One region of the Cobetia sp. L2A1 genome, then DNA from elsewhere that is predicted to be linked to it. Evidence: predicted binding sites of a transcription regulator. Region 1 holds the regulator's gene; each other region holds the start of a gene.
The links. Region 1 encodes sigma-54, which starts transcription at its own class of promoters, with help from an activator protein. Its sites were predicted from a motif close to TGGCACNNNNNTTGCTNT; they were not measured.

Region 1 (2,278 bases):
GTTGCTTGAATAATTTCTTTCGCCCCTTGTCAGTGCCCCGACCCACGGTATAGCGTAGAAGCACGTTCCTTTGCCGTGAATCGATAGCCCCATGAAACCCACCCTGCAACTCCGCCTTGGCACTTCACTGACCATGACGCCACAACTGCAGCAGGCCATTCAGCTGCTACAGTTGTCGACGCTCGACCTGCGTCAGGAAATCCAACAGGCGCTCGAGTCCAATCCCATGCTGGAACTCGACGAGGACTATGAGGCGCTGGAAGTCGTCGAGATTCAGGATGCGAGCGAAATCTCTTCAGCTGAAACAAGTAGTGATATCCCGGAAGAATATCCTCTCGATAGCGACTGGTCGGACCTCTATCAGGATCATGCTGGCAGCCTGACAAACTCGGGAAGCAGTAGCGGCAGTGATGACGGCCAGGATTTCGAGCGCAACACGAGTGTAGAAAGCCTGCAAGATCATCTACGCTGGCAGTTGGCAATGACCGACCTCGACGACCGTGAACGGCAGATGGCGGAAAGCCTGATAGATGCCGTGGACGGCGCAGGCTACTTGAGCCTGTCGCTTGATGAGCTCGTCGATGGTCTACGTGGACAAGGGCTGTCTGGCCTCAAAGCATCGGAGCTTGAGCAGGTCCTGCTCCGCCTGCAGCAGTTCGATCCGACCGGCGTCTTTGCGCGTGATCTACGCGAATGCTTGCTGCTACAACTGGCCTTGCTGCCCGATGACCTGACACTGCTTGCTCAAGCTCGCCGCCTGGTACGCCAGTTTCTCGAAGCACTAGGGAACGATGATCGCAAGCTACTCAAGCGCCGCCTGGGGCTGGATGATGACGAGCTGGATCACGTCATCCGGCTGATACGAGCACTGGACCCACGGCCAGCTTCTGCCTGGGGGGAGCCCGCCAGTGACTACGTGATACCCGACTTGCTGGTACGCCATACCCGGCGCGGCTGGCAAGTGGAGCTCAATCCCGAGGCACTCCCGAAGCTGCGTATACAGCCAGACTATGCAGCGCTCATCAAACGGGCAGACAAGTCAGTAGACAACACCTTTCTCAAGGATAATCTTCAGGAAGCGCGCTGGCTGATGAAAAGTCTCTCGTCACGCAATGACACGCTGCTCAAGGTCGGGCGTGAGATCATGACGCGGCAGATCGACTTTCTTGAGCAAGGCGAGGAAGGCATGAAGCCGTTGATCCTCGCCAATATTGCCGAGGTAGTCGAGATGCACGAATCCACCATCTCTCGCGTCACGACGCAAAAGTACATTCATACACCACGCGGCGTCTTCGAACTCAAGTTCTTCTTCTCGAGCCAGGTCGGTGGTAACGGCAATGGTGATGCGCATTCCAGCACGGCCATTCGTGCGCGCATCCGCAAATTGATTGCAGACGAACCAGCGCGAAAACCGCTGTCGGATTCACGGCTGGTCGATCTACTCGCCAGCGATGGCATTGAAGTCGCGCGCCGCACCGTCGCCAAATATCGCGAAGCCATGGGCATTCCGTCTTCCAGTGAGCGCAAGCGACTCGCTTGATTACATGACAGAGAGGCCGCCCTTCGACTACGGCCTCTCTGTCATGGCCTCCCCTATCGTCAATATCCGCATGATGGCCAGCCGACGTGCGTGAAAGTCGTCGGCTTTCTACCAAGATATTTTCGCTAGAATCCGGCGTGCGCTTCCAATCGCCTGTTTTTCAAATCACTTTTATTAGTATTGTCGATCATTCGTGTAACTCTTCTCACGTCCGATCGTGCTCTTGTCACACTCGAAGCGCACTTGTTGTCAGTTTCAGAAGACCGCCAATATCGACGTATATGCTGTGATTGGCGACTAACAGGCGGCTTCTTGCTGCGCTTCTAACGCAAACCAACGCACTCCTCTTTGATGGAATGTTCCGTTATCCCTCAGTGAGTTGAAGACAAGCCTTACACCACGATGCAGCGCAGCGTTGATCTTTGCTCAAAGCTTGGGCATTGTCAGGGTAGGCGCTCGGCGCACCTGACGCGGCCCAATTTTGTTACTGGCAGTGGCGGATGCGCAAACCATGTAGCAGAGCGTCTTATCAGGGTTTGCTCGCAGTCAAAAAGGGTTACAATTGAAAGGTAACCCGTTGGATAAAGGAGCGTGTCCATGCAAGTGAATATCACCGGGCATCATGTGGAACTTACCGATCCTCTCCGCGATTACATCAACGAGAAGCTCGCTCGCCTCGAACGGCATTACGACAATATCACCAATGTTCAGGTGACTCTGTCGATCGAGAAGGAGCGC
Region 2 (2,278 bases), 930 kb from region 1:
CATCAGGCCGCCAATGAACAACGTGAAGTGTGTGATATCTCCAAGCGGCATGAAGCTGATGATCAATGTCACGGTGGATGACGCAAGTAGCGCCTTGACCGCTGCCACATTGACACCCTTCTCGAAGAAGTAATCCCCTTGCGCACTTTCCGTGAACAGGGCGCGCGTATTGATATTCCCCTTGTGGATCAGATAATGGTCAAACAGGATCACTCCATAGACGGGCCCGATGGCGGCCGCGAGGATACCCACTGTGTACTGAATGATCTCGGGATTGTTGAACAGATTCCACGGTGTGATGAAGATGGAACCAATGGCCGCTATCATGCCCCCCATTCGCCAGCTGATACGCGAGGGGGCCACATTGGAGAAATCAAAGGCTGGCGAGACGAAGTTGGCCACGATATTGATGCCGATGGTCGCCAGTACCAGGGTCAGAATGCCCAGCGCTGCTGCCACACCATTGTCGATGCGCGCCACGGTCTCCATCGGGTCATGCAGCATCTCACCGAAGATGGGCTGTGTGCCGGACACCACGACGACGGTGATGATGGCAAACAACAGGAAGTTGACTGGCAGGCCCCAGAAGTTGCCACGCTTCACGTCCCCGGGCGTCGCGCAATAGCGCGAGAAATCGCCAAAGTTGAGCGTCGGCCCAGCGAAGTAGCCCGCCACCAATGCCGCCGCGATCACCATCTGCCAAAGCGCTTCACTGCCGGACAGTGTCTTGCTCCCCAGTGTGAAACTGATGTTTTCCCAGCCGGCCTGCCAGACGATCCAACCTGCCAACGCGAACATCACCACATAGACTGCGGGGCCTGCGAAGTCGATGAAGCGGCGTACGGCATTCATGCCCCACCAGAACACCAACGCCTGCAGCACCCACATGAAGAGGAAGCAGTACCATCCCAGCGTAGAGAGGCCGAAATACTGAACCTCGGTCAACCCTTCCAGCGACGGCACATAACGCAGCAGCACCAGCATCAGTGCATGTGCGGCCAGATATGTCTGGATGCCGTACCACACCACCGCGATCAGGCCACGGATGATCGCGGGAATGTTGGCGCCGTAGATACCGAAAGACTGACGACAGACCACCGGGAAAGGAACACCGGTCAGCTGACTGGGGCGCGAGATCAGATTGGCAAACACCTGCACAATGAGAATTCCCACCAGCATCGCGACCAGTATCTGCCAACTCGCCAAGCCCAGAGTAAACAGGCTGGCCGCAAACACGTAGCCACCGACACTGTGCACATCGGACATCCAGAACGAGAAGATGTTGTACCAGTTCCAGTTCTGATCGCAAGGCGCGAGGTCCTCGTTGATCAGTCGCTTGCTGGCCTCGGGCAGATCAGCGCTTGGGGTGGTCTGGCGTGTCATTGTCGTCTCCAGAGTGGGCCTTTCCCGAGGCGACATGTCTCGGAATGCCTCCCACCTTTCAACAAGCGTGCCAGTGAAACACTTGTTGCTGACTTTCAATCCATAATGCTTTCTCGCACCCTCACCATCCGATCGTCTTTGCCTGGCGGAGACGCGAATCATGAGGAATCCCCAGTAACGACGCACCATTGATGGCTGATCGATCAGGAGTCTGCACCATTGACGAGCAGAGTTCAGGGTGCCGGAAAGGGCCCTCTGCCTTGTCGCGACGTCAGTGGATAGGGGAGTGATTGATGAGGCGAACATACATGATGAAACGAACGTTTCTTTGCTGATGGGCTCCGGGCTGGCACGAAAGCTGCTGGTGCTGGTGGTCATTCGCGGTCAGGCATTCCCGACTTGTCAGTCCCTTCCAGCGCGTGTCATTCGCCTCATTCATCAGGCCAGACACGCCCAGACGAGAACTTCAGCATGCTGCGTCTCAAGGTCATCAACCCCAATACCAGTCACACCATGAGCCAGCAGATGGCCGAGCGCCTGATGCAGCAACTGCCAGAGGATGTAAAGCTGGAGGTGCTGACTGCCGAACATGGCGCCCCAAGCATCGAGACAGCCGTTGAGGAGGCCATGGCCGTCATCGCGCTACTTGCGCTGATCAGTCAGGACAGAGCTGGCCTGCTGGAGACGCCTCCCGCCGATGGCTACCTGCTGGCCTGCTTCGGAGATCCCGGGCTGGAAGCCGCGCGGGAGCTGAGCCCCGTACCGGTATTGGGTATCGCACAGGCAGCCATGCACATGGCGGCACTTTCGGTGCCTCCTTTTGCCATCGTCACCAGCATGGCCAGTACGCTGCCGATGTCGCATCAGCTATTGGAGCGCTACGCGATGCGCTCGC
Region 3 (2,278 bases), 740 kb from region 1:
TCCCGATATCCATTGCGAGGGTCCCCATGACCGAACGTCTCGATGGCTCCTGGTTTACCGAAATCTTCGATCGCCACGGCAGCGCCTTCTCGCTCAAGGTCAGCCACAAGCTGCATGACGAGCAGACTCCCTATCAGCACCTCGAAGTCTATGCCACCGAGACCTACGGCAATTTGATGGTGCTGGACGGCTGCGTGATGCTGACCGATCGCGACAACTTCCTCTATCACGAGATGATGTCGCACCCGGCGCTGTTCGCCCATGCTGCACCCAAGCGCGTTGTCATCATCGGTGGTGGTGACTGCGGTACGCTGCGTGAGGTGCTCAAGCACCCGGGCGTGGAGAAAGTGACGCAGATCGATATCGATCCAGCGGTTACACGTGCCTCTGAGAAGTTCTTCCCGGCATTGGTCGATTCCAACGATGATCCGCGCGCTGAGCTGTTGTTTGAAGATGGCGTGAAGTGGGTCGACAATTGCCCGGACGAAAGCATCGACGTGATGATCGTTGACTCTACTGACCCGGTCGGTCCGGCGGAAGGTCTGTTCAAGACTGACTTCCTCAAGCGTTGTCACCGTATCCTCAAGCAGGGCGGCCTGATGGTGCAGCAGAGCGAATCGCCGCTGTATCACACCGACTCCATCATCAAGGACCTACGTAATGATATGGGCGAGGCCGGTTTTGATAGCGTAGCCACGCTACCGTTTCCGCAGCCGGTGTATCCGTCCGGCTGGTGGAGCTGCACGCTCGCCGGCAAGGGATGTGATGTGAAAGCCTTCCGTGAAGAAGACGCGGCGGCGGCAACGTTCGCGCGCGATTTCTACACGGTGGAAGGGCATCGCGCTGCGTTGGTACTGCCGCCCTTCATGCAGCGCTTGCTGGAAAAATGATCGATTTTCAGCGGCATGTTGAGTGCTTCTGGATGAGTCAGCGTTGATGCGGGAAGGCTGAGACATTGGTCGCAGCTGTCCTGTTGAGAGCCAGAAGAAAACCTAAGCGGCCGTTTCATTATGAAACGGCCGTTTTTATTTTGCACCGATATGAAGCGAACATGCCGAATAACGGCACCATCTACGCGCCAAGCACGCCATACTATCCTTGGCCTCTCTTACCATCTTTGGCCTTTTTCACTGTCTTTTAGTGGTTTTTCAAGCGTTGAACGTAGTGAATTACGCGATAGGCGGAAATTGGAACGCAGCTTGCTATTGTCGAGGGGTGCCATGCATAGCATTGCACCACATCCGTATCGGAAAGATTTTCGAGCGGAACCCAGACATACGCGAGGGATTCATGATGCATAACAATAAGAAGCCACTGCTGATCGTTAGCGCCGCCCTTCTGGCTACCGTTGTAGCCAGTGGCGCCAGCGCAGCGACTCTGGATAGCGTCAAGGAAAAGGGTTTTGTCCAGTGTGGCGTCAGTACCGGCTTGCCGGGCTTCTCGGCACCGGATGATGCTGGCAACTGGCAGGGCCTCGATGTCGATGTATGCCGTGGTGTGGCTGCTGCAGTATTCGGCGACGCCAGCAAGGTGCGTTATATACCGCTGACGGCCAAGGAGCGCTTCACCGCACTGCAGTCCGGCGAGATCGATGTCTTGTCACGCAACACCACCTGGACCGCTACACGCGATACTTCACTGGGCCTGAACTTCGCCGGCGTAAACTATTATGACGGCCAGGGCTTCATGGTCAGCAAGGATCTCGGTGTCGCCAGCGCCAAGGAGCTGGATGGCGCAGCCATCTGCATCCAGTCCGGTACCACGACCGAGCTGAACCTGGCCGACTATTTCCGCCTCAATGGCATGAAGTTCGAGCCAGTCGTTTTCGATACCTCCGATCAGACCGTCAAAGGCTTTGAGGCAGGCCGTTGCGACGTACTGACTTCCGATCAGTCCCAGCTTTATGCCCTGCGTATCAAGCTTGCTGATCCGGCTGCCGCAATGGTGCTACCGGAAGTCATTTCCAAGGAGCCGCTGGGCCCCGTCGTAAGTCAGGGTGATGATCAGTGGTTCAACATCGTGAAATGGACCCTGTTCGCTCAGATCAACGCGGAAGAAATGGGCCTGACGTCCGAGAATGTTGAATCCATGAAGGCCGATAGCAATCCGAACATTGCCCGCTTGGTCGGAGCCGATGGCAACTATGGCGAGGCCATGGGTCTATCAGCAGATTGGGCATATCAGGTGATCAAGCAAGTCGGTAACTACGGTGAAATGTTTGAACGCAATGTGGGTACAGGCTCCGCGCTGAATATCGAGCGTGGTTTGAATGCACTGT

Region 2: the regulator sigma-54 is predicted to act here: its motif matches at 1,439-1,456, upstream of GQR90_RS16940 (NCS1 family nucleobase:cation symporter-1).
Region 3: the regulator sigma-54 is predicted to act here: its motif matches at 1,189-1,206, upstream of GQR90_RS00285 (amino acid ABC transporter substrate-binding protein).

What each region holds. Positions count from the first base shown of each region.
Region 1 covers NZ_CP047025.1:797,328-799,605, reverse strand. Annotated here, with positions in the region: gene GQR90_RS03430 (RNA polymerase factor sigma-54) at 92-1,540, shown strand; gene hpf (ribosome hibernation-promoting factor, HPF/YfiA family) at 2,138-2,278, shown strand, end outside.
Region 2 covers NZ_CP047025.1:3,982,119-3,984,396, forward strand. Annotated here, with positions in the region: gene GQR90_RS16940 (NCS1 family nucleobase:cation symporter-1) at 1-1,383, opposite strand, end outside; gene GQR90_RS16945 (aspartate/glutamate racemase family protein) at 1,855-2,278, shown strand, end outside.
Region 3 covers NZ_CP047025.1:62,262-64,539, forward strand. Annotated here, with positions in the region: gene speE (polyamine aminopropyltransferase) at 27-890, shown strand; gene GQR90_RS00285 (amino acid ABC transporter substrate-binding protein) at 1,294-2,278, shown strand, end outside.